Regions from separate parts of the Kitasatospora sp. NPDC056800 genome, predicted to be linked through region 2. Evidence: riboswitches for the same ligand, from Rfam matches in the RefSeq annotation. Region 2 holds a riboswitch; each other region holds the start of a gene.
The links. A riboswitch is a leader RNA that binds a small molecule or an ion and turns the genes downstream of it on or off. The one in region 2 is predicted to bind cobalamin.

Region 1 (7,044 bases), on a different contig from region 2:
ACTAGGGGTACAGGGCCGCCGGGAGCCTGAAGCCGGGGGGGCCTCAAGCCGGGGGGACTGAAGGGGCGTCAGTCCTACTCCTCCACCAGGAGCTTCTCCCGCAGCTGGGCCAACGTCCGGGCCAGCAGCCGGGACACGTGCATCTGGGAGATCCCCACCTCGGCGGCGATCTGCGACTGGGTCATGTTCCGGAAGAACCGCAGCACCAGGATCTTCTGCTCCCGGGGCGGCAGTTGGGCCAGCAGCGGCTTGAGCGACTCGCGGTACTCGACGCCCTCCAGCGCCTCGTCGGTCGCGCCCAGGGTGTCCGCGACGGCCGGCGACTCGTCGTCGCTGTCCGGCACGTCCAGGGACAGCGTGGAGTACGCGTTGGCGGACTCCAGGCCCTCCAGGACGTCCTCCTCGGAGATCCCCAGGTGCTCGGCCAGCTCGTGCACCGTGGGGGAGCGGCCGTGCCGCTGGGAGAGTTCGCTGGTCGCCGTGGTGAGCGACAGCCGCAGCTCCTGGAGGCGGCGCGGGACGCGCACCGCCCAGCCCTTGTCGCGGAAGTGCCGCTTGATCTCCCCGACGATGGTCGGCGTCGCGTAGGTGGAGAACTCGACCCCGCGCTCGTGGTCGAAGCGGTCCACCGACTTGATCAGGCCGATGGTGGCGACCTGGGTCAGGTCGTCCAGCGGCTCGCCCCGGTTGCGGAAGCGCCGGGCCAGGTGCTCGACCAGCGGGATGTGCATCCGCACCAGCTGGTTGCGCAGCTCGACCCGCTCCGGGGAGCCCTCGGGCAGTGCGGACAGCCGGACGAACAGCGCGCGGGCGGCCTCCCGGTCCGGGGCGCCGGTGCGGTGCGAGCCCTGGGCGGGCAGGGCGACGTGCGGCTCGACCTCGGCCGTCGGCTCGGCCTCGACCGCCGGTTCCGTCCCGACGGCCGGGGCCGTCTCGTCCACCGGGTCCGGCGGGGGCGCGGAGGCAGGCGTCGGCTCGGACGTCGGCTCGGTGGGGTGGCTCATCCGCTGGGCGTCCTTCGGGTGCGCTTCGTCGTTGGCGGCGAGGCCGGGAACGCTCGCCTGGGTCGGTACGGCAGGTCCCGCCGTCGCGAGGCCGGTACGGTCCAGATCACTCACGGCCATTCCCCCGTTCCGTTCCGGGAGCACCGGGGCCGGTGGCCCCGGAATCGTCTCGTTGGTCGTACCGCGTGGGTGGCGGTACCGGGAGCCGTCCGTCGGTCCCCTGAGCGGGGGAGCGGCGGACGGCCCTTGCGCGGGTGCTGCTCGGTGCTGCTCGGTCGTGCGGTGCGGTCCGGCGCCCGACTAGTGGGAGGGGGACCCGCCGCGCTTCTTGTGCAGGCTGATCGTCACGGTCCTGTCCTCGGCGACCGAGGAGTCGACCTCGCCGGCCAGGGCGGAGAGCACCGTCCAGGCGAAGGTGTCCCGTTCGGGAGCCTTGCCGTCGGTGGTCGGGGCGGAGACGGTGACCTTCAACGAGTCGCCGACCAGCCGGAACTCGCAGGACAGTACGGAGCCGGGCACCGCCTGCTGGAGCAGGATGGCGCAGGCCTCGTCGACCGCGATCCGCAGGTCCTCGATCTCGTCGAGCGTGAAGTCCAACCGGGCCGCCAACCCGGCCGTCGCTGTTCGCAGGACGGAGAGGTAGGCCCCGGCTGCGGGCAGCCGGACCTCCACGAAGTCCTGAACGCCGAGATCGCCGTCGATCTGGGACACCCTTGCCTCCTGGGTGGCGCGCTGTGCTTTCTTGGTACCCCGCTTGTTACCGCTTGCTACCCCCGAAGGGGGCCCGGCGCCGCGGATCCGCCATCGCTCTGCCTTCCGCACCCCGGTTCGGGAGTTACTCATGGTAAGGCATTGCGACGCAGGGTGGCAGACCCTTTCCCCGGACTCCCGGGAGCCGTTCAGCGCTGCCCGGCGGCGGCCAGCGCCCCGTCGGAGAGCCGGTACACCGTCCACTCGTCCATCGGCACCGCGCCGATCGACTTGTAGAAGTCGATCGAGGGCTGGTTCCAGTCCAGGACCGACCACTCGACCCGGGAGTAGCCGCGCTCGACGGCGATCCGGGCGAGTTCCAGCAGCAGCGCCTTGCCGTGGCCGCCGCCGCGCGCCTCCGGGCGGACGTACAGGTCCTCCAGGTAGATCCCGTGGGTGCCGCGCCAGGTCGAGAAGTTGCGGAACCAGACCGCGAAGCCGACCGGTTCACCGGTGGCGTCGTCCTCGGCGATCAGCCCGAACAGGGCCGGGTTCTCGCCGAACAGGGCCTCGTGCAGCTGCTCCTCGGTGGCCTTCGCCTCGTGCAGGGCCTTCTCGTACTCCGCGAGTTCGCGGATCATGGCGTGGACGACGGGGACGTCGGTGGCGACGGCGGTGCGGATCATGTCCGTGAGCCTACTGCTCGGGACCGGTCTCGTCCCAGGCCTGGAGGGAGGTCTGGTCGATGATCCGGCCGTCCCGCAGACCGGCCATCGAGGACATCAGCACCCGGACGCCGTCCGGGTACCGGCAGGACTCCAGGAAGGCGACGTGGTCGCCCTGGACGACCACCTGTTCCAGTGTGTGGGTCATCTCGCGGCCGTAGACGTCGTCCAGCATGGCGCCGATCTCCTCCCGCCCGTGCATCACCAGGGGGTGGCTGGGCTGGGTCTTGCGGTCGACCATGCGCAGTTCGGCGTCCTCCGCGTAGAGCGCCAGGAGGGCCTCGGCGTCGCGGCGCTCGATGCCCTCGCGCAGTGCGCGGGTGTCGAAGGCGGCGGGGGCCGTCGTGGTGGTCATGATCTCGCTCCTCCGGTCGGGTTCCGTCGGCTCGTACCTTGAGCGTACGCCCGCGGCCGCCCGGACCCGGAGGAGCGGGATCCGGGCCGGTCAGGGGGCCGGCACGGTGCGCAGGTAGGCGGCCAGCGCGCTGATCGCGGCCGGGTTGCGCGGGCTCTCCACCAGGTCGACGTAGTCCATGACGAAGATCCGGCCGTTCCTGACCGCGGCGACGTCGGCCAGCGGCGGGAAGGACATCAGGAACTTTCGCTTCTCCTCGGCCTTCGGCGTCGCGTAGTCGTTGATCACGATCACCTCGGGGTCGCGCTGCACCACGCTCTCCCAGCCGGCCGTGACCCAGCTGTCGGCGAGGTCGCCCATGATGTTGGTCCCGCCGGCCTTGGCGATGATCTCGTTGGCGGCGGCGAACTTCCCGGCGGTGTACGGCTTGTCCTGCCCGCTGTCGTACAGGAAGACGGACGGGTGGCGCTCGGCCGGCGGGACGGCGGCGATCCGCGCCTTGAAGTCCGCGATCAGCTGGTCGGAGCGGTCCTTGACGTCGAAGATCTCGCCGAGGTTGGCCAGGTCGGTGTAGAGCGCCTCCAGCGGGTCCATCACGCCGCGCTCGGTGCCCTTGCCGCTGCGGCAGGACTCGCTGAGCACGTACGAGTCGACGCCGAGCGCCCTGAAGGCCTGCGGGGTGACGCCGCTGCCCTCGTCGAAGCCGTAGTGCCAGCCGGCGAAGACCAGGTCGGCCTTGGCGTCCAGCGCGATCTCCTTGGTGAGGATCTTCTTGGAGAGCCAGGTGGTCTGCTGGTAGCCGTCCTTCCAGGCGACCTGGTCGATCTTCCCCTTGTCGTCGGGCATCACGTAGCCGGCCATCCGGTCGGCGAGGCCGAGCGAGAGCATCAGTTCGGTGATGTTGACGTCGTTGGTCACCACCCGGGCGGGCTTCTGCGCGAAGGTGAGCTTCTCCCCGCAGTTGTCCACCGTCACGGGGTAGTGGGCGGAGGCGGTGGCGGCCTCCTTCGGGGCGATCTCGGCGCCGCAGCCGACGAGTCCGAGGGCGAGCAGGGCGGTGGCGGCAACGGCCTTGGTGCGCACGGGAGTTCCTTGGGGGTCAGGGGAGGCGGTCGAAGAGCAGCTGGAGGGCGCCGGTCTCCGGGTGGCGCACCGGGGTGCCCCGGACGCCGAACACCTCGGCCAGCAGGGCGGGTCGGAGCACCTCGTCGGGCGGCCCGGAGGCGACGATCCGGCCGTCCCGCAGGACGTACAGCAGGTCGCAGTGGCCCGCCGCCAGGTTGAGGTCGTGCAGCGCGGTGAGCACCGTCGGACCGGCCTCGCGGGCGAGCACCAGCACCTCCAACTGGTGCGCGATGTCGAGGTGGTTGGTGGGTTCGTCCAGCACCAGCAGGCGCGGCTCCTGGACCAGCGCGCGGGCGAACAGCACCCGCTGCTTCTCGCCCCCGGACAGGCTCAGGAAGCCCCGCTCGGCGAGGTGCCCGGCCCGGACCTTGCGCAGCGCCTCGGCGCAGCGCCGCTCGTCCCCGTCGACTTGGGCGCCGAAGCCGCGGCGGTGCGGCAGCCGGCCCATGGCGACCACCTCGGCGACGGTGAAGTCGAACTCGGCGGAGTGCTCCTGGGTCAGCGCGGCCACCCGGCGGGCGCTCTCGCGGGCGGTGAGGGCGTGCAGGTCGTCGCCGGCCAGCCGGACCACGCCGCCGGCCGGCTTCAGCACCCGGTAGACGCAGCGCAGCAGGGTCGACTTGCCGCTGCCGTTGGGGCCTATCAGGCCGACCACCTGCCCGGCGGCGGCCGCCAGGCTCACCTCGTGGACCAGCCGGGTGCCGGCCAGCTCCACCGAGACGCCGTCGACGGCGAGGTCCTGGGCGTGCACCGGGGTCGGGTCGGTCGTCGCGGTCACCGGGCACCTCCGAAGGCCTGGCCGCGGCGGCGCATCATCACCAGGAAGGCGGGCACGCCGAGCACCGCGGTGAACACCCCGACGGGCAGTTCGGCGGGCGCCAGCAGGGTGCGCGAGGCGATGTCCACCCAGACCAGCAGCAGCGCCCCGGCGAGCGGCGCGACCACCAGCACCCGGCGGTGCCCGGCGCCGACCAGCATCCGCGCCAGGTGCGGCATCAGCAGCCCGACGAAGCCGATCGCCCCGCTGACCGCGACCACGGTGCCGGTGACGGCGGCGGTCACCACGAACAGCTCGCGGCGCAGCCGGTCCGGGTCCACGCCGAGCGAGGCGGAGGTCTCGTCGCCCATCGCGAGCGCGTCCAGCCGCCCGGCGGTGCAGGCCAGGTAGGCGAGCCCGGCCAGCACGGTGACGGCGGCGATCGGCACCTTGCCCCAGGTGGCGCCGCCGAGGCTGCCGAGCAGCCACATCATGACGTCCCGGGCGGCCTCGCCGCGGTCGGCGGCGAAGACCATCAGGGTGGTGGCGGCGGAGAAGCCGTAGGACAGCGCGGTGCCGGTGAGCACCAGCCGCAGCGGGGTGAGCCCGTACGCGGTGCGGGCCGCGACGTAGACCAGGGTCATGGCGGCCAGCGCGGAGCCGAAGGCGGAGGCGGAGATCGCCCACACCCCGAGCGAGGCGAAGGCGCCGAACAGCATCACGGCGTTGGCGCCGACGGCCGCGCCGGAGGAGATGCCGAGCACGAAGGGGTCCGCCAGCGCGTTGCGCACCAGGGCCTGGACGGCGACCCCGCAGGCGGCCAGCCCGGCGCCGACCACGGCGGCCAGCACGGTGCGCGGCAGCCGGATCTCCCAGACGATCGCGTACGCGGCCGCCTCGTCCGCGTCCAGCCGGCCGCCCGTCAGCCCGGCGCCCAGGAGCCGCAGCACCCGGGGCAGGCCGAGCCCGGAGGAGCCGAGGGCGACCCCGCAGACCAGGGAGAGCAGCAGGGCGGCGGCGAGGCCGGCGGCGAGCGGGACGACGGGTATTCGGCGAGCGGGCGGGCCGACTGCACGGTTGACGGGTGCGCGGTTCACGGGTGCGCCTTGCCTCGGGCCGGGAGCGCGCCGGGGCGGGCGCGGGCCGGGGGCGTGCCGGGGCGCCGTTCCCCTCGCAGTCCGCGGCGAGTTGTCGGGAGGTCGGCGGCCGAGGGCGATCGGGCTGGCGCGGCCGTACGGGCGGGTACGGGCCGTGCTCACCGTTGCGGGTCAGCGCCGGATTCGCACCGGACTTCCCCCTCGGACGCCCTGGCAGCATAACAGCCACTCAGGGCAGGCAACCCTTACCGGGCCGGGTCGGACGTGAACGCACGACCGCCCCCGTCCGGCGGTGCGGACGGGGGCGGTCGGGTGGCGACGCGTCAGGCTCAGGCCTGCTTGGTCTCCCAGAAGATCTTGTCGACCTGGGCGATCAGGTCGAGCAGGGCCTGGCCGGTGGCCGGGTCCGTGGACGCCTTGGCGGCCGAGGCGGCCTTCAGGGTGTCGTTGATCAGCTGGTGCAGCTGCGGGTACTTCTCGAAGTGCGGGGCCTTGAAGTAGTCGCTCCACAGCACCGAGATGTGGTGCTTGACGGCCTCGGCGCGCTGCTCCTTGATGATGACGGCGCGGGCGCGGAAGTGCGGGTCCTCGTTGGCCTGGTACTTCTCCTGGGTGGCCTTGACCGACTCGGCCTCCAGCTTGGCCTGCGCGGGGTCGTAGACGCCGCAGGGCAGGTCGCAGTGGGCGTGGACGGTGGCGCGCGGTGCAAACAGACGAGAGAACATGGGAGTCCTTCCTTAGATCGTCTTCCCGCGCCCGAGATTACCCTTCCGCCCTCCCGGTTTCGCGATCGGGCGGTGGGCCTAGGGCGAAAGACGGACCGGGAACCGGCGCAATCCGGACATCGGACGGACGGCGGTCCGTACGGCAGACTGGGGGCGCGAGCGGGGGCGGGAGGAGGAGTCGTGGCGCGGAGCACGCGAGCGGAGGGCGCCGGGGCGGGGGAGCGCGGCCCGGGCGGCGCGCTGCCGTTCGGGCTGGTCGACGTGGCGGGGCCGTCGATGGTCCCGACCCTGCGCGAGGGCGACCGGCTGCTGGTCCGCTACGGCGCGCCGATCCGGCCCGGCGCGGTGGTGGTCTTCCGGCACCCGTTCCAGCAGGACCTGCTGGTGGTGAAGCGGGCCGCCGAGCGCCGGGCCACGGGCTGGTGGCTGCTCTCCGACAATCGCCCGGTGGACAGCGACAGCCGCAGCTACGGCGCCGTCCCGGACGAGCTGGTGCTCGGCCGGGTGCTGCTGCGGCTGCGCCCGAGCCCGGTCTGGCTGGCGCCGGGGCGCCGGCTGGAGCGGCT
Region 2 (7,044 bases):
CGAACTGGAGCTCGGCCTCGACGGCCTCCTCCAGCATCTCCGTGACCTGCTTGGCCATCTCGTCGTCGAAGAGGTCGGGCTCCTCCTCGCGGACGGTGTCGACCACCGACATCGCGAAGTCCATGTGCATGGACTCGTCGCGGAACACCCAGTTGGTGCCCGTGGCCAGGCCGTGCAGCAGGCCGCGCGAACGGAACCAGTACACGTAGGCGAAGGCGCCGTAGAAGAACAGGCCCTCCACGCAAGCCGCGAAGCAGATCAGGTTCAGGAGGAACGCGCGGCGGTCCTCCTTGGTCTGCAGCGAGTCGATGTGGTCGACCGCGTTCATGTACTTGAAGCAGAACTGCGCCTTCTGGCGGATGGAGGGGATGTTCTCCACCGCGGCGAAGGCCGCGTTGCGGTCCTCCGGGTCGGGCAGGTAGGTGTCCAGCAGCGTCAGGTAGAACTGGACGTGCACGGCCTCTTCGAACAGCTGCCGCGAGAGGTACAGGCGCGCCTCGGGCGAGTTGATGTGCTTGTAGAGGCTCAGCACCACGTTGTTGGAGACGATCGAGTCGCCCGTCGCGAAGAACGCGACCAGCCGGCCGATGAGGTGGCGCTCGCCCTCGCTGAGCTTCGCCAGGTCGGCGACGTCGGAGTGCAGGTCCACCTCCTCGACGGTCCAGGTGTTCTTGATCGCGTCCCGGTACCGGTCGTAGAACGACGGGTAGCGCATCGGGCGCAGGGTCAGCTCGAAGCCGGGGTCGAGCAGCATCTTGCGGTCTTCGGGGGTGGTCACTGGCAGGCCTCGCAGGACTCGGGGTTCTCCAGGGAGCAGGCGATGGCGGCTTCCTGCTCCGGGGTGAGGGAGGGGGTGTTCACGGGCACCGGTGCCGGCGCGGCGGCACGGGCGGTGCCGGACGCGGCCTGGGCGATGCGGGTGGCCGGGCGCGAACGCAGGTAGTAGGTGGTCTTCAGACCGACCTTCCACGCGTAGGCGTACATCGAGCTGAGCTTGCCGATGGTCGGCGCCGCCATGAACAGGTTCAGGGACTGGCTCTGGTCCAGGTACGGCATACGGGCCGCGGCCAGGTCGATCAGCGCGCGCTGCGGCAGCTCCCAGGCCGTCCGGTACAGCGAACGGACCCCGGCGGGCAGCCAGTTCAGGTCCTGGACGGAGCCGTTGGCGTCGCGCAGGGCGTCGCGGGTCTGCTGGTCCCAGACGCCGAGCTCCTTGAGCTCGCGCACCAGGTACGGGTTGACCTGGAGGAACTCGCCGGACAGCGTCTCGCGCTTGAACAGGTTGGACACCTGCGGCTCGATGCACTCGTACACGCCGGCGATGGACGCGATGGTCGCGGTCGGCGCGATGGCCAGCAGCAGCGAGTTGCGCAGGCCGGTCTCGGCGATCCGGGCGCGCAGCGCCGTCCAGCGGTCGGCCCACTGCGGGGCGGCCGTCGGGAAGTGGTCGATGTGCAGCTCGCCGCGGGCGGCGCGGGTCTCGCCGTACGCCTCGTGGCGGCCGAGCTGCTCGGCCAGGTCGGCGGAGCGCTCGTACGCGGTGAGCATGATGCGCTCGGCGATCAGCGTGGAGAGCCGGGCGGCCTCGGCGGAGTCGAAGTCGATCCGCAGCTTGAAGAAGACGTCCTGGAGGCCCATCACGCCGAGGCCGACCGGCCGCCAGCGGGAGTTGGAGGTGCCGGCCTCGGTGGTCGGGTAGAAGTTGATGTCCACCACGCGGTCGAGGAACGTCACGGCCGTGCGGACGGTGGCGTCGAGGCGCTCCCAGTCCATGGCGCCGAGCAGGTCGTCGACGGTGGCACCGGGGGCCACGTGGGCGCCGAGGTTGACCGAGCCGAGGTTGCAGACGGCGGTCTCGGAGTCGTCCGTGACCTCCAGGATCTCCGTGCACAGGTTGGAGGAGTGCACGGTGCGGCCCGGCAGGGCGGTCTGGTTGGCGGCGCGGTTGGAGGCGTCCTTGAAGGTCATCCAGCCGTTGCCGGTCTGCGCCAGGGTGCGCATCATGCGGGCGTACAGGGTCTGCGCCGGGATGGTGCGGACGGCCTTGCCGGCCAGCTCGGCCTTGCGGTAGGCCTCGTCGAAGTCGGCGCCCCACAGGTCGACCAGCTCCGGCACGTCGGCCGGGGAGAACAGCGACCAGTCCTGGTTGGCGTTGACCCGGCGCATGAACTCGTCCGGGATCCAGTGCGCCAGGTTGAGGTTGTGGGTGCGGCGGGCCTCTTCGCCGGTGTTGTCGCGGAGCTCCAGGAACTCCTCGATGTCGGCGTGCCAGGTCTCCAGGTAGACGCAGGCCGCGCCCTTGCGGCGGCCGCCCTGGTTGACGGCGGCGACCGAGGAGTCGAGGGTGCGCAGGAACGGCACGATGCCGTTGGACTTGCCGTTGGTGCCGCGGATCAGGCTGCCGCGCGAGCGGATGCGCGAGTAGGACAGGCCGATGCCGCCGGCGTGCTTGGACAGGCGGGCGATCTGCGCGTAGCGGTTGTAGATCGAGTCCAGGTTGTCCAGCGGCGAGTCGAGCAGGTAGCAGCTCGACATCTGCGGGTGCCGGGTGCCGGAGTTGAAGAGCGTCGGCGAGGAGGTCAGGTACTCCAGGCGGCTCATCAGGCCGTACAGCTCGGCCACCTCGCGCACCGACTGCTCGGAGTCGCCGACCGCCAGGCCGCAGGCGACGCGGAGCAGGAAGTGCTGCGGGGTCTCGATCACCTTGCGGGTGATCGGGTGGCGCAGCAGGTAGCGGGACTGCACGGTGCGCAGGCCGAAGTACTCGAAGCGGTCGTCGCCGGCGGTGTCGATCAGCGCGTCCAGGGCGGCGGCGTGCTTGGCGACGAAGTCCGCGGTGGTGTCGCCGATCAGGCCCTCGGTGTGCCCGACGGCGATCGAGGCGGAGAAGGACACCGAGCCCTGGCTGTTCGCCTCGTCGACGATCTCCAGCGCGAGCAGGCGGGCGGCCAGCTTCGAGTACTGGGGGTCCTCGGCGATCATCGACGCGGCGGCGTCCACGGCCAGCCCGCGCAGCTCGGCGAAGTCCGAGCCGGCGTGGCGGCCGCGCAGCGCGGCGGCGGCGACATGGCCGGGGTCGACCTCGGTGAGGTCGGTGCTGCGGTCGGTGAGCAGCCGCAGCAGCGCGCCCCCGGGGTCGGAGACCGTCGGGTCGGTGAAGGCGGTACCGGAGCCCTGGGCGGGCAGGGTGGCTGAGGCAGCGGTGGTCAAGGCGCTCTCTCCTGGCGGCGATCGGCGGCGGTGCTCGGGGGGCCACCGGGCCGATCTGGGCAGGGGAGCACGGCGCGAACGCAAAAAAGCGTCGCGCGAGGTGACTCCCCGGCCCGCCCGCGAGGCCCGGAGGGGTACTGCTGGTGCCGGCGCGGCCTCTGCGGGAGGGCCGTGGCGCACGCCGTCGGCAGGTACTCGGACTCGCGGGGTGCGGCTGCTGGAGCCGCCCGCTCACCGCTGCGGGGCAGTCCCGGATTCGCACCGGGTTCCCCTGCATCGACAGCAGAAGCGAGCATACATGTTGTGCCGCCGGACTGCGGCGGCACCATATGTTGTGCCTGTCGTGTCGCGGATGTGCGTGGGCCGGGCAGCCGGTCAGTGCTTCAGATAGACCTTGTACGTGCTCGAATCGCCGGTCGGCGAGGTGAATTGGGCGACCAGCCGGTAGTGTCCGGCGGCGCCCAGGGCCTCGCTCAGGGCCCGGTCGGTGGCCCTCGGCGCGGTGCTGTCGAGGACGACCATGGTGAACCAGCCGTCCCGGATCGCGGCGACGCTGCCGTCGTCGCCGTGGTGCTCGACCCCGGCCCCGTCGCGGTAGTCCGTGCCGGCGCGCGCGGAGACCCACTGCTCGGGCTTGGAGACGCCGCCGAGGTAGTACTCGGCGAGTCCGTCGACCTCGGTGAGGTAGCGGCCCTGGGGCTCCGTGTGGACCCGCAGGACGGCCAGCAGGCGGCCGGAGTCGGGCCCGTTCTGGTAGCGCAGCGCGGACTGCTCCAGGCCGAGGGCGAGCAGGGCGACCCAGACCAGGATGCCGAGCTGGGGGTGGCGGAAGTGGGCGCCGACCAGCCGGGTCAGGCCGACCCCGGCGAGCGGGGCGGCCAGCAGCATGCCGTAGCCGAGGTGGCGGAACAGCGCGCCGGAGGTGCCGGTCCACAGGTGGGCGGCGGGGACCAGCAGGGCGGTGGCGGTCAGGACGGCCCCGAGCAGGGCGCGCCGGCCCCGGGTGGTGGGGAGGGGCTCCTTCTCCGGCGCGTCGTGCTCGGGCATCTGTTCGCGGCGCGCGTAGGCGATGGTGCCGGCCACCGCGAGGACGGTGAACAGGCCGGCCCACTGGAGCGTGCCGAGCAGGACCGAGCCGGCCGAGCCGGGGGCGTTGCCGCGCGAGGGCGACCACCCGGCGACCTTGCCGAGGGTGCCGTACGGGAGCAGCAGGACGAGGGTGCCGAGGGCCGTCAGCAGTGAGCGCAGGGCGGCCGGGCCCACCCGGTGGTACGGCCGGGCGCAGGCGAAGGCGAGGGCCACCAGGGCGGGGACGGCGAAGGCCGCGGAGTAGGCCGTGGCGCAGGCCAGCGCCGTGGGCGGGGCGGCGAGCAGGGCCAGGGCCGGATGGCGGCCTGCGGTGAACACCGTGGTCCAGGCCGCGAGGGCGACCAGCAGGACGGCGAGGGACTCGGGCGCGGCGTAGAAGCCGACCACGACGGTGGACTGGAGGACGGCGTACCCGGCGATGGCGCAGATGGCGACCCGCTCGTTGAACAGCCGCCGGGTCAGCGAGTACAGCAGGACCGTGGTGAGCAGCGCGAAGCCGAGGCTGAGCAGCCGGGTGCCCCAGATGCCGTTGGCGTCGGCGGCGGCGCCGGCCAGCGGCGGGTAGAGCCAGGGCGAGCCGTGCACCCGGTCGACCAGGTCGGTGGTGACCGGGGTGCCGTGCAGCAGGTGGGCCAGCTGCTGGCGGCCGGCGACCATGGCGGCGGCCTCGTCGGGGTGCGCGGCGGCCAGCAGGCGCAGCGAGAGGGCGGCCTGGACGGTGAGGACGGCGCCCAGCAGGCCGCGGGCGATCCACCGGCGCCGGGGGCTGGTGCCCGGGTCCCAGCCGATCGCGGGGACCCGCGGGATGGTGTACGGGGCCAGCTCGACGCCGTCGGGGTTGTCGACCGCTACGGCGGGGCGGGGCCCGTCGGGGCTGTCCACCGCCACGGCGCCGGGCCCGTCCGGGTCCGGCTCGGCGGCCGGGTCGTGGGCGGAGCGGCCGTGCGGGACGGGGGAGAACTCGGACTCAGTGCTCATCAGGGGTTCCGGATGTCGAAGCCGTAACGGGGGTCGGACACGCGCTGCTTGAACGCGGCGAGGGTGTCCGGCACGGCCTCGACCCGCCAGTCCGCCCGCTTGACGATGTTGAACCAGACGAAGCCGACGATGTCGTCGTGCGCCTCCAGCCCGGAGAACAGCTGGTCGATGTCCGCGTGCTGGCGCTTGCCCTGCTCGGAGGCGGTCTCGCTGATGAAGAAGGGCTTCTGGGAGAAGCCGCGGATCTCGGCCATGGTCGGGCCGTAGAGCGCGTCGAAGGTCTTGGGCCCGGTCTTGGTGAAGTAGCCGGTCATGCCGGCCCAGTCGACGTAGGTGTCGCCGGGGTAGTACGGCTCCAGGCGGGTGTTGGGCGCGGGGTCGGTGATGTTGGGGCTCCAGACCCAGATCACGTTGGTGGCGCCGGCCTGGTCGAAGAGGTCGTGGACGTGGCGCCAGGCGGCCACGAAGTCCTCGGGGGTGGCGGCCTGACGGCCCCACGGGTACCAGTCGCCGTTCATCTCGTGGGCGATGCTGACGGCGATCGGCAGGTTGAACTTGGCCACGGCCTTGGCGACGCCGCGCACGTAGTCGTCGGTGTCGCCGGCCGCGATCGAGGCGAGCGAGCGGTCGTGCGGCTCCCAGGCCATGAAGGGCAGCGCCCCGGCGTCGTGGATCCGGCGGGCGCCCGCGGTGTCGAAGCCGCCCTTCCAATGGGCGTAGAACTCCAGGACGTTGGGCTGCTTGCCGATCGCGTCGCGGTAGCCGGGCAGCGCGTCCATCGTGGCGGGGACGTCGGGCAGGGCGGCGCCGAGGTACTTGTGGCTCGGCCTGAGCAGCGGCGTGACGTCGTACGGGACGCCGGCCGGCAGGGCCTTGGGCGTGGCGGGCGCGGCCGGCGCGGTGCCCCCCGCGGCGGGGGCCGCGCCCGGAGTGCCGGGAGTCCCGGGGGCGCCGGGGGCCGGGGTGGCGGCCGGGGCGGCCTGGGCGAGGTCCTTCTGCATCGCGAAGCCGGGGTCCTCGGGGCCGCACGCGGTGGTGAGCAGCAGGCCGGCGGCGGCCAGCAGCGGGAGCGCCAGCCGGTGACGGAGCCGGCCGGCCCGTCTCGGGTGGGCGGTCATGGCGATCACACTGCTTCCGTCGGGCGGGGCTGGACGAGGACCCGGCCCACGATGGTGGCGTAGAAGAGGCCGGAGGCGAGGACGAGGGCGAAGTTCAGCGGGCCCATGGTGAGCATCCGCCAGATGCTCAGCAGCACCCAGAGCAGGGCGGTTCCGCCGCCCCAGGCGATGACGCCGATCCAGAACCGCCGGGTCCTGTTCCGCTTGGCGCCGCTGGAGCCGGTCGGCTGCCAGGCCATCCGGTTGCGGCGCACGATGTCCCAGATGGCGAAGACGTGCGCCCAGCCGTACATCATGCGGGCGGCCCAGGCCTCCAGCCGGTAGGGGTTGCGGTGCCAGAGCGGGAAGATGACCGTCGCGTAGAGCAGGCCGGGCAGCACCAGCGCGGTGTTCTCCCAGCGGATCAGGTCGGGGCGGGCGAGCAGCAGGACGATCGGGATGAGCGGTGAGACGACGGTGAACAGCGCCGTGTGGATGTAGTAGAAGAAGCCGGACAGGTAGCAGGCCCGGGTGATCGGCCGCAGCTTGGTCTGCCAGAACTTCTTGCTGCCGAGCAGGCTCATCGAGCCGGTGCACCAGCGGTACTGCTGGTTGAAGAAGCCGCCGACGTTGTCCGGGCAGACGCCGGTGGCCAGCGCGACGGGTATGT
Region 3 (7,044 bases), on a different contig from region 2:
ACCGTCTTCCGCCGCGCGGCCCGCCGCGCCAACTTCGAGCCCACGGTGCGCTTCGAGGCCCCGCCCGGCCCGCACGCCCCATCCGGCCAGGACGCCATGCCCGGCCCGGACACCACGGTGGGGCCGCCGACCGCCGCGCGGCCCGCCGGCCCGGCGCACCCCTGAACCGAAAGGCCGACCATCGTGCCCAAGCCCGCGAAGCACCGGACGATGACGCTGGACGGGGTCGACGTCGTCGTCCTGACCCCGGAACAGCACGCCGCACTGGAATCCGCCCGCCGCCAGCTGGGCGGAGCGCAGGCGCAGGTCGCCAGGATGAGGTCAGACCTCCAGCGGGGACGGCAGCTGCTGGTCGAAGCCGAACGGATACTGGCGGGCATCCCGGCCGACCAGCTCGCGCGACTGGACGGCCGACTGGGTCCGGGACGCGGCCTGACCGGACTGCTCGCGGACATCCGCGCCGCCCTGCCGCGCACGCCGGACACCCCGACGCGGACCTGACCACCGGCCCCGCGAGCCGTGGTGGCGTTCCACCATGCGGACGGGTTCCGAGATTCCCGCGCCAGGCCCGGCGCTTTGCCCCTAAGCTGACGGTGCAGCTGGTTCGCCCTGTCCGCCAGGCAGGGCGTCGCAAGAGGGAATCCGGTGACGCCTTTCGACTGGCCAGTCCGGGACTGCCCCGCAGCGGTGAGTGGGAACGACCGCCGTCATACGCACTGGACCCGGGACGGGTCTGGGAAGCGACGGCCAGTAGGTGTCCGCCCTTCACGGGACGGACGCGCCCGCGAGTCCGAAGACCTGCCACTGCCCGCCCGCGGACGACCCGCGCGCGGCTATCCGGTGACCTCGTGGGCGGGTCGGCGACCATACCAGGCGGACCAGGCCCGTACGTTCCCGTGACGGCCGCCGCCGGGTACGTCATCCCTTCGCGCCCTCGTGCCGTCTCCGGGTACCTGAGGAGAACAGACTCGCGAAGGAGAGTCCCTTGACCACGAAGTCCGCAGCCGCGGCGAGCGTTGCCACCGCGTACGGCTACCCCCGCCAGGGCCGGGGCCGGGAGCTCAAGAAGGCCATCGAGGGCTACTGGAAGGGCTCGGTCACCGCCGAGGTGCTGCTGGCCACCGCCGCCGACCTGCGCCGGGGGAACTGGCAGCAGCTCGCCGACTCCGGCGTCGAAGAGGTCCCGACCGGTGACTTCTCGCTCTACGACCACGTGCTGGACACCACCGTCGCCGTCGGCGCGATCCCGCCCCGGCACCGGGACGCGGTCGAAGCCGACCCGCTGGACGGGTACTTCGCCATGGCGCGCGGCAACCAGGACGTCGCCCCGCTGGAGATGACCAAGTGGTTCGACACCAACTACCACTACCTGGTGCCGGAGTTGGGCCCGGACACGGTGTTCACGGCGAACCCGGCCAAGGCGGTGGGCGAACTGCGCGAGGCGCTGCTGCTCGGCCACGCGGCCCGGCCGGTGCTGGTCGGGCCGGTCACCTACCTGCTGCTCGCCAAGCCGGCGCCCGGGGTGGCCGCCGACTTCCAGCCGATCACCCTGCTGGACCGGCTGCTGCCCGTCTACGCGGAGCTGCTGGCCGGGTTGCGCGCCGCCGGCGCCGCGTGGGTGCAACTGGACGAGCCCGCATTGGTCCAGGACCGCACCCCGGCCGAGCTCAACGCCGCCGCCCGCGCCTACCGCGAGCTGGGCGCCCTCACCGACCGGCCCAAGCTGCTGGTCGCCAGCTACTTCGACCGGCTCGGCGACGCCCTGCCGGTCCTGGCGAAGGCCCCGATCGAGGGTCTGGCACTGGACTTCACCGGCCCGGCCGCGGCCAACCTGGAGGACCTCGCCGCCGCCGGCGGCCTGCCCGGCAAGCGACTGGTGGCGGGGGTGATCGACGGGCGCAACATCTGGATCAACGACCTGGAGAAGTCCCTCACGACCCTGGCGACCCTGCTGGGCCTCGCCGACACCGTCGACGTCGCGCCGTCCTGCTCCCTGTTGCACGTGCCGATCGACGCCACCCTCGAACGCGACATCGACCCGCAGATCGCCCGCTGGCTGGCCTTCGCCAAGCAGAAGGCCACCGAGGCGGCGCTGCTCGCCCGCGGCCTGCGCGAGGGCACCGGCGCGATCGCCGCCGACCTCGCGGCCAACCGGGCCGACCTGGCCTCCCGCGCGGGCTCGCCGATCACCCGCGACCCGGCGGTGCGTGCCCGGATCGCCGCCGTCACCGACGCGGACGCCCGCCGCGCCCAGGCCTACCCGCAGCGGGCCGAGGCCCAGCGCGCCCGGCTCGGCCTGCCGCTGCTGCCGACCACCACCATCGGCTCCTTCCCACAGACCACCGAACTGCGCGTCGCCCGGGCCGACCTGACGGCCGGTCGGATCGACGGCGCCACGTACCAGGAGCGGATGGAGGCCGAGGTCCGCGAGGTCATCGCGTACCAGGAGAAGGCCGGCCTGGACGTCCTGGTGCACGGCGAGCCCGAGCGCAACGACATGGTCCAGTACTTCGCCGAGCAGCTCACCGGCTACCTGGCCACCCGGCACGGCTGGGTGCAGTCCTACGGCACCCGGTACGTGCGCCCGCCGGTCCTCGCCGGGGACATCTCCCGGCCGCGCCCGATGACCGTCGACTGGTTCCGCTACGCGCAGGGCCTGACCGACCGTCCGGTGAAGGGCATGCTCACCGGCCCGGTCACCATGCTCGCCTGGTCCTTCGTCCGCGACGACCAGCCGCTCGCCGACACCGCCCGCCAGGTCGCCCTCGCCCTGCGCGACGAGGTCGTCGACCTCGAGGCCGGGGGCGCCGCCGTCGTCCAGGTCGACGAGCCGGCCCTGCGCGAGACCCTCCCGCTGCGGGCCGCCGCCCGCCCGGCGTACCTGGACTGGGCCACCGAGGCCTTCCGCCTGGCCACCTCCGGCGTCCGCGCCGACACCCAGATCCACACCCACATGTGCTACGCCGAGTTCGGCGCCATCATGACGGCGATCGACGACCTCGACGCCGACGTCATCTCCCTGGAGGCCACCCGCTCCCACATGGAGGTGGCGGGCGAGCTGGCCGAGGCGGGCTACCCGCGCGAGGTCGGCCCCGGCGTCTGGGACATCCACTCCCCGCGCGTCCCCAGCACCGAGGAGGCCGTCTCCCTGCTGCGCGCGGGCCTGGCCGCGATCCCGGCGGAGCGGCTCTGGGCCAACCCCGACTGCGGGCTGAAGACCCGCGGCTGGCCGGAGACCCGGGCCTCGCTGGAGAGCCTGGTCGGCGCCGCCCGCCTGCTGCGCGAGGAGCTCGCCGGCTGACCCAACCGGGCGGGGACTCCTCCGCCGGTTCGGTACGCCCGCCACGGCATGCGGGCCGCGTCGCGGCGCGGCCCGCATGCCCGTTCAGCCGGACCGGGGCAGTCCGAGGTTCTGGTAGATCTCGGTGGTGACCGTGGAGAAGTTCATGGTCATGAAATGCAGCCCGGGCACGCCTTCGGAAAGCAGCCGCCGGCACATGGCGGTGGCGTGTTCGATGCCGATGGAGCGCACGGCGGCGGGATCGTTTTGGTGTTCCAGCATGCGGTCGGAGAGGGCTGTGGGAATGGCAGCGGTGCTCAGGGTCGGAATTCGGCTTAGTGACCGGATGCTGGTCACCGGCATGATCTCCGGAATCACCGGAATATCGCATCCGGACTTCTGGAGGCGATCCCGGAAACGGAGGTAGCTGTCCACCTCGAAGAACATCTGGGTGATCGCGTAGTCGGCTCCGGAACGGCACTTCGTGACAAAGTGCCGGATTTCGGAGTCCCAGTCCGGTGACCGCGGGTGCATTTCCGGGAAAGCCGCCACCCCGACGCAGAAGTCGCCCGAGTCCTTGATGAGGTGAACCAGGTCGGCGGCGTACTCGACCCCGCCCGGATGCCGGACCCAGGCGCCCAGCGGGTCGCCCGGAGGGTCGCCGCGCAGGGCCAGGATGTTCCGTACTCCCTGGTCGGCGTAGTGCCCGAGGATGTTCCTGAGCTCGCCGACGCTGTGGCCGACGGCGGTCAGATGGGCGGCCGGGGTGAGGGTCGTCTCCTGGGCGATGCGGCCGGTGACGTTCACCGTCCGCTCCCGGGTCGAGCCGCCCGCACCGTAGGTCACCGAGACGAAGGTGGGGGAGAGCGCCTCCAGTCGGCGGATCGCGTTCCACAGGCCGGCTTCCGCCTCGGCGTTCCGCGGTGGCATGAACTCGAACGAATAGGAGTGCTTTCCGGTGGCCAGGAGGTCGCGGACGGTAGCCGCCCGGTCGGTGCGTGTGGAGGGTTTCCCGAGTGTCATGACAGGACGGTATACGCCCGGTCGGAATGGCGTGGTGGAAAGTCCACAGTGTGATACGCGGGTTTTCGCCAATGACGGTCGATGGCCTTCGGGGGTGGTCGCGGAGCGGCCTCCGGAGGCTGCACAATAGGGGCATGGAAAGACATTCGTACGCCCTTCCCGGACTTCCCGACTGGGGTCGCTGCGCGGTCATGGGAATCCTCAACGTCACCCCGGACTCGTTCTCGGACGGGGGATGCTGGCTGGACCCGGGCCGGGCGGTGGAGCACGGACTGGCGCTGGCCGCGCGGGGGGCCGACATGGTGGACGTGGGCGGCGAGTCGACCCGCCCCGGCGCCCGCCGGGTGCCGGTCGAGGAGGAGCTCGCGCGGGTGCTGCCGGTGGTGCGCGGACTCGCCCGGCAGGGCGTCCTGGTGAGCATCGACACGATGCGCGCCCGGGTCGCCGAGGCCGCGGTGGACGCCGGGGCCCGGATCGTCAACGACGTCAGCGGCGGCCGGGCGGACGAGGCCATGGCGAAGACGGCCGCGCGGGCCGGCGTGCCGTTCGTCGTCATGCACTGGCGGGGGCAGTCCCAGGGGATGGACGACCTGGCCGGCTACGGGGACGTCGTCGCCGAGGTGGTCGCCGAAGTGGGGCGCCAGCTGGACGCCGTGGTGTCGGCCGGAGTCGACCCGGAGCAGGTCGTCCTCGACCCCGGCCTCGGCTTCGCCAAGGGCCGGAGCGACGACTGGGCGCTGCTCGCCGCCCTGGACGCCTGGGCCGTGCTGGACCGCCCGCTCCTGGTCGGGCCCTCCCGCAAGCGCTTCCTCGGCGAACTGCTCGCCGACCCGGCCACCGGCGAGCCCCGCCCGGCCCGGGAGCGGGACGACGCGACCTCGGCCGCCGCCGTCCTGGCCGCCGCGCAGGGCGCCTGGGCCGTACGGGTCCACGAGGTGCGGGCGGCCGCCGACGCCGTGCGGGTCGAGGCGGCCGTGCGGGCCCACCGGGCGACCGCCGACCGGCTGCCGGTGTAGGCCTTCGCAACCATCCGGGGAAGAGAAGACCGGGGAAGAAAAGAGAAGAGGGGTGCGTCGCACCATGGCACGTCCCGTCGGGCGCAAGATCTTCGCCCACGCCAAGCTGCGCCGGCTGCGCCGCGAGCACGGCATGAACCAGGTCGAGCTGGCCCACGAGCTCGGCATCTCGACCAGCTACCTCAACCAGATCGAGCACAGCCGGCGCCCGCTCACCGCCGCCGTGCTGCTGCGGATCGCCGAGGTGTTCGGCGTGGACCCGGAGTTCTTCTCCGAGGCCGACGAGGAGCGCCTCGCCGCCGACCTGCGCGCCGCCCTCGCCGACGAGGCGTGCGGTGCCCCCGTCCCGGCCGAGGACGTCGCGGAGGTGAGCCGGGACCACCCCGACGTGGCCCGGGCGCTCGTCGCGCTGTACCGCCGCTACCGGGAGGCGGCCGCCAGGGTCGCCGATCTCGGCGACACCGCCGGGACCGCCGCGCTCAGCCCGGCCGAACCCCACGACGAGGTACGGGACTTCTTCTACACGCACCACAACCACATCGCCGCCCTGGACGAGCAGGCCGAGCGCACCGCGACCGCGCTCGGGGCGACCACGGCGGGTGGCCTCGCCGCCGCGCTGGCGACCGCACTCGGCGAACGGCACGGCGTGCGGGTGGTCGACGCGGACCACCGGCGGCAGGCGGAGATGCGCCGGTTCGATCCGGTGAGCGGCACCCTCCGCCTCTCCGCGTGGCTGACCGACGGTCAGCGGGCCTTCCAACTGGCCACCCAGCTCGCGCTGCTGGAGCACCGGCCGCTGCTCGACGCGCTGGTCTCGGCGGCAGGGCCCGACCTCACCTCGCCCCAGGCGGCGGACCTCGCCCGGATCGGCCTCGCCACCTACTTCGCCGGTGCGCTGCTGATGCCCTACTCGGCCTTCCACGCCGCCGCCGAGGAGCTGCGCTACGACATCGACCTGCTCGGCGCCCGCTTCGGGGTCGGCTTCGAGACGGTCTGCCACCGGCTGAGCACCCTGCAGCGCACCGGCCGCCGGGGCGTGCCGTTCTCCTTCCTGCGCGCCGACCGGGCGGGCAACATCTCCAAGCGGCAGTCCGCGACCGACTTCCACTTCTCCCGCCTCGGCGGCACCTGCCCGCTCTGGACGGTCTACGAGGCCTTCTCGGCGCCGGGGCGGATCCTCACCCAGATCGCCGAAATGCCGGACGGCAAGCGGTACTTCTGGATCGCCCGCACCGTCACCCACGGCGGCTTCGGCCACCGTGCGCCGCGCAGCGAGTTCGCCGTCGCGCTCGGCTGCGAGCTGCGCCACGCCCACCGCCTGGTCTACGCCGAGGGCATCGCCCTGGACGGCCGGGAGGCGGCCACGCCGATCGGCCTGGGCTGCCGGATCTGCGAGCGGACCGACTGCGCCCAGCGGGCCCGGCCGCCGGTCGGCGGCCGGCTGGTGGTGGACCCGGACCGGCGCACCAGGGTGCCCTACCCGGTCGTGGACGAGGGTCGTGACGGCGATCGGGAGGGGCGCCGCTGACCGGTGCCGCCGAGACGTCGCACCAGCGGCGGGCGGCACCCGGGTGCCGCGGTCGGGGCCCTGTGGTCGGGGCGTCCCGGCCGCAGGCCGGGCGACGGCGACGGATCCGGCACCGTGCCGCCGATCGTGTGGCCCTGGGCCCTTCCGGGTGGTGATGTGGGTCCCTCGGGGTGAACGCCGGGAGGGGGCGTCAGGCC
Region 4 (7,044 bases), on a different contig from region 2:
GCCGTGCCCGGTGCCCTTCACGGTGAACAGCCGCGTCCGGTACGGGTCGCCGGCCGCGACCGGCGCCGACTCCCGTGCGGGGGCCGGGTGTTGGGCCGGTACGGGCGGCTGTGCGGGTGCCTCGGGGCCATCGGAGGCGGGGTCCTCGGGGGAGGGCGCCTCGGGCGCCTCGGGGCCGCCGTCGGACGGATCGGGCGCGCCGCCGCCGTCGGGGCCGCCCCCGTCCGGGCCGCCCTCCGGCCCGTCGCCGTCGTCGCTGCCGCCACCGTCGCCGTCCGGGTCGGGCCCGTCGTCCTCGGGCTCCGGCTCCTCCTGCTGGGCGTGCTCCTCCAGCGTCCGGTCCAGCTGCTCCTCGTCCAGCCCGGGCGCGTCGAAGGGGTTGCGGCGGCGGCGGTGCGGCAGTGCCAGCTGGGCGGCCTTGCGGACGTCCTCCTCCAGCACCTCGGTGCGCCCGTCCCAGGCGGCCAGCGCGACGGCGGTGCGGGCCATCACGATGTCCGCGCGCAGCCCGTCCACCTCGAACGCGGCGCACACGGCGGTGATCTGACGCAGCGCCACATCGGTCAGCTCGACCTTGGGCAGCAACTCCCGTGCCGCGGTGATGCGTTCGGCGAGCGCCCGCTCCTCCTCGGCGAACCGCGCGGCGAAGCCGGCCGGGTCCGCGTCGTACCCGAGCCGGCGGCGGACCACCTCGGCGCGCTCGGCCGGGTCCCGGGTGGCGGCGATCTCGACGGTCAGGCCGAACCGGTCGAGCAGCTGCGGCCGCAGCTCGCCCTCCTCCGGGTTCATGGTGCCGACCAGCAGGAACCGGGCCGCGTGCCGCACCGACACGCCCTCGCGCTCGACGTACGAGCGGCCCATCGCGGCGGCGTCCAGCAGCAGGTCCACCACGTGGTCCTGGAGCAGGTTCACCTCGTCGATGTAGAGCACGCCGCGGTGCGCCCGGGCGAGCAGTCCGGGCTCGTAGGCCTTGACGCCCTCGGCCAGCGCCCGCTCCAGGTCGAGCGAGCCGACGATCCGGTCCTCGGCCACGCCGACCGGCAACTCGACCAGCTGGGAGGGCCGTTCGGAGGAGGACGGGGAGTCGTGCGGCCCGTCCGGGCACTGCGGGTCGGGCGCGGCCGGGTCGCAGGCGAAGCGGCAGTCGTCCACGGTGGCGATGGACGGCAGCAGGCCGGCCAGCGCGCGCACCATGGTCGACTTCGCGGTGCCCTTCTCGCCGCGCACCAGCACGCCGCCCACGGCCGGGGAGACCGCGTTCAGCAGCAGTCCGAGCCGCAGGTCGGCCATGCCGACGATCGCGGTGAACGGATAGCGGACGTCACTCATGCCGTACCCCAGTCCTGTCGTGCCTGACTCTGTGATCGTGCCCGGCCCTGCCGCCCCGCCCGGTTCGGCGGTCCTGCCCAGCCCTGCGTCCGTGTCCGGCTCATGCGTCACTCCCAGGGGCCCCGGGCGGGAGGAACGGCAGCGATCCGGCCGCCGGCACCCCGCCCTCGATCAGCTTCCACAGCGCGTCGGTGTCCGCGTGCTCCTCGATCAGGTCGCCCAGCCGGTCCAGCCGGGCCTCGCGCGCCGCGGCGAAGGAGGTGTCCGGCGCCGGGACGAACGCCCGGCCGGACAACTCGGCGACCTCGCGCAGGAGTTCGCGGCGGAACCCGTCGTTCTCCAGCGCGCCGTGCCAGGTGGTGCCCCAGACCGGGCCGACCCGGCAGCCGTCCAGGAAGGGACTGCCCCCCTCCACGGTCACCACCCCGTGGTGGATCTCGTAGCCCTCGACCCGCTGCCCGAACGCCTCGCCGACCGGCCGCGCCAGCACCTTCTCGACACCGAACCGCACCCGCGTCGGCAGCAGCCCGAGGCCGTCGACGGCGCCCGCCTTCGACTCGACCTCGTCCACGATCGAGTGCGCCAGCATCTGGTAGCCGCCGCAGACCCCGAGGACCGGCAGTCCGGCCGCCACCCGCGCCTTCAGGGCCGGCTCCAGGCCGCGCTCGCGCAGCCAGGCGAGGTCCGCGACGGTGGCCCGGGTACCGGGCAGCACCACCAGGTCGGCGTCGGCCAGCTCCTCCGGCCTGGTCGCCCAGCGGACCAGCACGCCCGGCTCCTGCGCGAGCGCGTCCATGTCGGTGAAGTTGGACAGCCGGGGGAAGCGCACCACGGCCACCCGCAGCACGTCCGCGCCGAGCGGCCCGGGCCCGTCCGCCCGGTCCGCCACGGTGGACAGGTCCAGCGAGTCCTCGGCGTCCAGCCAGAGCCCGGGCAGCATCGGCAGCGTGCCCAGCACCGGACGGCCGGTCAGCTCGTGCAGCATCTCCAGCCCGGGCGCCAGCAGCCGCGCGTCGCCGCGGAACTTGTTGACGAACCAGCCCGCCACGTGCCGCTGGTCCTCCGCCGACAGCAGCGCCAGCGTCCCGTACATCGCCGCGAAGACCCCGCCGCGGTCGATGTCCCCGACCACCACCACCGGCAGGGCGGCGGCCGTGGCCAGGCCCATGTTGGCGATGTCGCGGTCGCGCAGGTTGATCTCGGCGGGCGATCCCGCGCCCTCGCAGACCACCACGTCGTAGCGGCCGCGCAGGTCGGCCAGGCACTCCAGGGCGCGCTCCAGCAGGACGGGCTTGCGCTCGCGGTAGTCCAGCGCGCCGACCTCGGCCACCGGTCGGCCGAGCAGCACCACCTGGCTGCGGCCGTCCGCGCCCGGCTTGAGCAGCACCGGGTTCATCGCCGCCTCCGGCTCCACCCGGGCGGCCTGCGCCTGCATCGCCTGGGCGCGGCCGATCTCGGCGCCGTCGGCGGTGACGAAGGAGTTGAGCGACATGTTCTGCGCCTTGAACGGCGCGACCCGTACGCCCTGGCGGGCGAGCCACCGGCAGATCCCGGCCGTCACCACGCTCTTGCCCGCGTCCGAGGTCGTCCCCGCGACCAGCAGTGCGTTGCTCATGCCCGTCCCCTCTTCTTCAGCAGTGCCCGCAGCAGGACGTGCCCCGCGACCGTCGTACCCAGCGCCAGTGCGCCCACCCGCCGGGAGAGCGCGCAGGCCCGCTCGATGTCGTCCACCGTCACCGGCCGCAGCTCCGCGCCCAGGACGGGCCGGTGCTCCACCCGCTCCCCGTACCGCAGCGTGCCGCCCAGTCGGACGCCCACCGCGCCGGCGAACGCCGATTCGGCCTGGCCCGCGTTCGGGCTCGGGTGCGCGGAGCCGTCGCGCCGCCAGACCCGCCAGGCGGTCCGGGGCTCGGGGGCGGCGGCCACCGTCAGCAGCGCCGTCAGCCGGGCGCCCGGCCAGCCCGCCACGTCGTCCAGCCGGGCCGAGGCCCAGCCGAACCGGGCGTAGCGGGGCGAGCGGTGGCCGACCATGGCGTCCAGGGTGTTCACGGCGCGGAAGGCCAGCAGGCCGGGGGTGCCGGCCAGGGCGCCCCAGGTCAGCGCGTTCACCACGGCGTCGGCGGTGTTCTCGGCCACCGACTCGACCACCGCCCGGGCGATCTGCTGCCCGTCCAGCGCGCTCGGGTCCCGCCCGCACAGGTGCGGCAGCCGCTCCCGGGCGGCGGCGAGGTCGCCGGCGGCCAGCGAGCGGCCGATGGTGCGGGCCTCCCGGGTCAGCGAGGTGCCGCCGAGCACCGTCCAGGTCGCGGCCGCCGCCAGCGCCGCCCGGCCCAGCGGGCGCCGGCCCACCGTACGGTCCAGGGCGAACGCGCCCGCCGCGACCGCGCCCACGCACAGCGCGGTGTACCCGGCCCCGGCGGCGCGGTCGTCGCGCCACAGCCGCCGCTCCAGCCGGGTCGCGGCGCTGCCGAAGACGGCCACCGGGTGGCCCCGGCGGGGGTCGGCGAAGCGGGCGTCGGCGGCGTAGCCCGCGGCGGCGCCGAGTGCGAACACGGCGGCGCGGGCCAGCGGGCGCGAGGCTCGGGTCAGCGGGCGCGGAGCGGGGGAAGGCGCGCGCGGGGTCATCGGCCGCACGGCGGAGGGCAGCTCGGAGTCCGGCCGGGCGGGGCAGCCTGCATCGCGTGCGTGTCCTCACTCAGGGTCCGCGCCCTGGATCGACGTGACGGCGGCGAGAGTCTCCTGGCTTCCGGGTCGAACGCACCCCCGGAGCCTTCCAGCGGCCGTCGACGGCCCGCCGTGGCGATGTTCCGAGCGTGCTCCCCGGTGACAGTGGCGGGACCGCGCCGGACTTCCACCGGCTTCCTCTCCATGCCTCCGTTTGGCCCCAGGATCCCATCACGGGCCCGAACCGGGAGTCAACCGAGGTCACGGAGGGGTTGGTCACACGGGGACGCCGCTGACGCCCGGTCGGATCGCCCGGCGCGGCCCCGCCCCGACCCCCGCCACCGGCACCCCCTGAGTACCGCCCTGAGCACCCCGGGAGCGCCCGCCGGGTGACCCGGACGGCCCAGCCCGGTGGCCGCTCGGGCGGAGCGCCGGTGAACTGGGGCTCGAACACCGTCCGGTCCGTGAACAACGTCCGTGAACAACAGAGCGGGGAGCGAGATGCGTTGGGGAACCGCCGCCGTCGTGGCGGCCGCCGCGGTGGGGGCCGCCGTGCTGGTGGTCGGCCGCCGGGCCTCCGAGCGGATGGTCCGTCCGGTGACCGCCGTCCAGGAGTCCGGGCCGGTCCAGGTCCGCGCCCTCGCCGCCGGCCGGGTCACCTTCACCCGCGGCCCCGCGAGCCTGCGCCCCGGCCGCTGGGCGGTGGAGTGGGCGGACGGCGGGCACGCGGTCGTCGAGGAGGTGCTGCACGCCGACGAACAGGGCGTCACCCGCCGACTGGTCCGCGCCGACCGGGGCACCCTCGTCCCCGGCACCGAGGTCCGCTTCACCCCGCGGGTCCACCTCGGCGACCCCACCGAGGCGCTCGGCCTCGCCTTCGCCGACACCGCCGCCGACGGCGAGCTCGGCGCCCTCCCCGCCTGGCGGCTCGACGGCAAGCGCGGCACCTGGGTGATCCTGGTGCACGGCCCCGGCGACGACCGCCGGCAGACCCTCCCGGTGCTCCCCGTCCTCGACCGGCTCGGCCTGCCCGCCCTCGCCGTCACCTACCGCGGCGACCGGGGCGCCCCCGCCTCCCCGGACGGGCTCAGCCACTTCGGCGAGACCGAGTGGCGCGACATCGAGGCGGCGGTACGGCTGGCGCTCGACAGCGGCGCGGGCAAGGTGATCCTGTACGGCTGGTCCGTCGGCGCGACCATCGTGCTGCAGACCGTGGCCCGCTCCGCCTGGTCGCACGCCGTCCGCGGTCTGATCCTCGACTCGCCCGTGCTCGACCTGCCCGCCTCCGCCCGCCGGGACGCCGCCCGGGCCGGCTTCCAGGGCGTCGCCGCCGAGCTCGGCGCCCTCGCCGCCGAGGGCCGCACCGGGGTCGACCTCGCCGACTTCGGCCGCATCGCCGACGGCACCGACCTGCGGGTGCCGACCCTCCTCCTGCACAGCCCCGAGGACCGGATCGCGCCCTTCGGCGCCGCCGAGAAGCTGGCCGCCGCCCGCCGCGACGTGGTGAGCCTCCAACCCTTCCCCGGCGCCGACCACGCCACCCTCTGGAACACCGCCCCCGACCGCTACACCGAACTCCTCCGCCGCTGGCTCACCCCGCTCCTCTAGGGGCTCAACCACCCCCCCTGTGCGCGAGGGCGTTTTCGGCTGGTCCCCGCCGCTTTTCCCGGTGCGATTCCCCCCGTCCGAGAATGAACGTTCCTCCCATTCCTCCGGGCCCGCGTGAAAAGTCGGCCCGGCCGACTTCCGGTGCGGCTCGATCCCGATCACGCCGCCCGCCATCCGTCCGGATTCGGGCTGGACAGTCCTGCCGGGCGTCGCCGGGCCGAAACGCCCCCGTAAGGGCCCCTCGGCTGTCAGGAGCAATATTTGGCCCGGCCCCTTACCCCCCACCCGTACGCACGGTGACCGCCCGAGCATTCCGGGCAACCGGCCCGCCCCCTGTGGCATGGGCAGGTCACACGTTTCCGGCCAGGCGGTTTGCCGTTGTTGCCCGATCTTGCGGAGGTGCCACCGGCGGTCGCCCGGTCGTACGGACAACCGGATGTGACAGAAGGCCGGTACAAGGGGAAGACTGCTCGACGTGACGTCTCGGAACCCGCGCGACCGTGATGCCCCGCTCCCGCCGACGATCGGTACCGGTGCGACGGTGACCCGTCTCCCCGGAACGGCCCAACGGCCCGCCGGTGGCAGGCCGGGCGGGGCGGGAGTCCCCCGTAACGCAGTACCCCGGCGACGAGGGCCCGCTCCGGCTCCCGGGCGGGGCAGGGTTCCCGTGCCGGAGGGCTTTCCGGCACCCTCCGAGCTGGCGCCGCTGGCCCGCCGGATGCTGGTGGACGCCGTCCGGGTCGCCCGCTGGGCCGGTGAGCTGGCCGAGGTCGACAAGCGCGGCGAGCTGCTCCCGGACGACGCCCGCGCGGCGGGCCGGGCCCTGGCCATGACGGTCGGTGCCGCCGCCAAGGCCTGGGGGCAGGCGCTGCTGGTGGGCCTGGTGGAGGCCCGGGACGGCGGAGCCGGCCCCGGCTGGCGCCTGCACGCCTGGGAGCACGACGACGAGGCCGTGGTGCGCGGCTGGTCGGCGCTGTTCGACGCCTGGACCCTGCTCGCCCCGGTGCCGCCCGCGGCGCTGCGCGGCGTCTTCGCCGTCCTGGCCGGGCAGGCCGTGGACCAGGCCCCGCAGCTGCTCTCCTTCCTGCACCTGGTGGACGGCCCGGTCGCCGAGAGCGAGCTGCTGGAGCTGCTGCGCCGCGGCCTGGACGAGCGCCGGGTCGGTACCGGCCTCGGCGGACCCGGCCTGTCGCCGGTGCCGCACGCGGCCTCGGCCGTCTCCGCCGTCCGCGGCACCTGCCGTGCGCCGCAGATCGACACCCCCGCCGCGCCCTCGGACGTGGCCGCCGTCCTGGACTGGATGCTGGACGGCCTGGCGGCCGTCGGCGCCCTGGTGCGCAGGAACGACGCCGCGGAGCTGTCGCCGCTCGGCCACTGGGCGGTGCGGGCGAAGCTGGAGGAGATCTGCACGGTCGCGCAGACCGCGGCCGGGCACATCGAGCA

Region 1: another riboswitch for cobalamin. It lies ahead of ACFRQN_RS36610 (iron ABC transporter permease); the one in region 2 lies ahead of ACFRQN_RS36925 (ribonucleoside-diphosphate reductase subunit alpha).
Region 3: another riboswitch for cobalamin. It lies ahead of metE (5-methyltetrahydropteroyltriglutamate--homocysteine S-methyltransferase); the one in region 2 lies ahead of ACFRQN_RS36925 (ribonucleoside-diphosphate reductase subunit alpha).
Region 4: another riboswitch for cobalamin. It lies ahead of ACFRQN_RS00735 (cobalamin biosynthesis protein); the one in region 2 lies ahead of ACFRQN_RS36925 (ribonucleoside-diphosphate reductase subunit alpha).

Annotation. Positions count from the first base shown of each region.
Region 1 is NZ_JBHUAL010000257.1:4,430-11,473, forward strand. Features, by position in the region: gene ACFRQN_RS36575 (hypothetical protein) at 1-5, shown strand, start outside; gene ACFRQN_RS36580 (SigB/SigF/SigG family RNA polymerase sigma factor) at 75-1,124, opposite strand; gene ACFRQN_RS36585 (anti-sigma regulatory factor) at 1,305-1,715, opposite strand; gene ACFRQN_RS36590 (GNAT family N-acetyltransferase) at 1,904-2,380, opposite strand; gene ACFRQN_RS36595 (nuclear transport factor 2 family protein) at 2,391-2,774, opposite strand; gene ACFRQN_RS36600 (ABC transporter substrate-binding protein) at 2,865-3,857, opposite strand; gene ACFRQN_RS36605 (ABC transporter ATP-binding protein) at 3,874-4,677, opposite strand; gene ACFRQN_RS36610 (iron ABC transporter permease) at 4,674-5,753, opposite strand; cobalamin riboswitch at 5,876-6,001, opposite strand; gene sodN (superoxide dismutase, Ni) at 6,083-6,478, opposite strand; gene sodX (nickel-type superoxide dismutase maturation protease) at 6,755-7,044, shown strand, end outside.
Region 2 is NZ_JBHUAL010000263.1:288-7,331, forward strand. Features, by position in the region: gene ACFRQN_RS36920 (ribonucleotide-diphosphate reductase subunit beta) at 1-754, opposite strand, end outside; gene ACFRQN_RS36925 (ribonucleoside-diphosphate reductase subunit alpha) at 775-3,186, opposite strand; cobalamin riboswitch at 3,379-3,513, opposite strand; gene ACFRQN_RS36930 (glycosyltransferase family 39 protein) at 3,586-5,277, opposite strand; gene ACFRQN_RS36935 (glycoside hydrolase family 26 protein) at 5,277-6,395, opposite strand; gene ACFRQN_RS36940 (glycosyltransferase family 2 protein) at 6,401-7,044, opposite strand, start outside.
Region 3 is NZ_JBHUAL010000008.1:56,434-63,477, reverse strand. Features, by position in the region: gene ACFRQN_RS03570 (ECF transporter S component) at 1-165, shown strand, start outside; gene ACFRQN_RS03565 (hypothetical protein) at 184-501, shown strand; cobalamin riboswitch at 584-821, shown strand; gene metE (5-methyltetrahydropteroyltriglutamate--homocysteine S-methyltransferase) at 986-3,301, shown strand; gene metF (methylenetetrahydrofolate reductase [NAD(P)H]) at 3,386-4,303, opposite strand; gene folP (dihydropteroate synthase) at 4,495-5,319, shown strand; gene ACFRQN_RS03545 (short-chain fatty acyl-CoA regulator family protein) at 5,384-6,847, shown strand.
Region 4 is NZ_JBHUAL010000002.1:21,391-28,434, forward strand. Features, by position in the region: gene ACFRQN_RS00725 (putative cobaltochelatase) at 1-1,329, opposite strand, end outside; gene ACFRQN_RS00730 (cobyric acid synthase) at 1,430-2,944, opposite strand; gene ACFRQN_RS00735 (cobalamin biosynthesis protein) at 2,941-3,954, opposite strand; cobalamin riboswitch at 4,062-4,195, opposite strand; gene ACFRQN_RS00740 (alpha/beta hydrolase family protein) at 4,495-5,601, shown strand; gene ACFRQN_RS00745 (hypothetical protein) at 6,269-7,044, shown strand, end outside.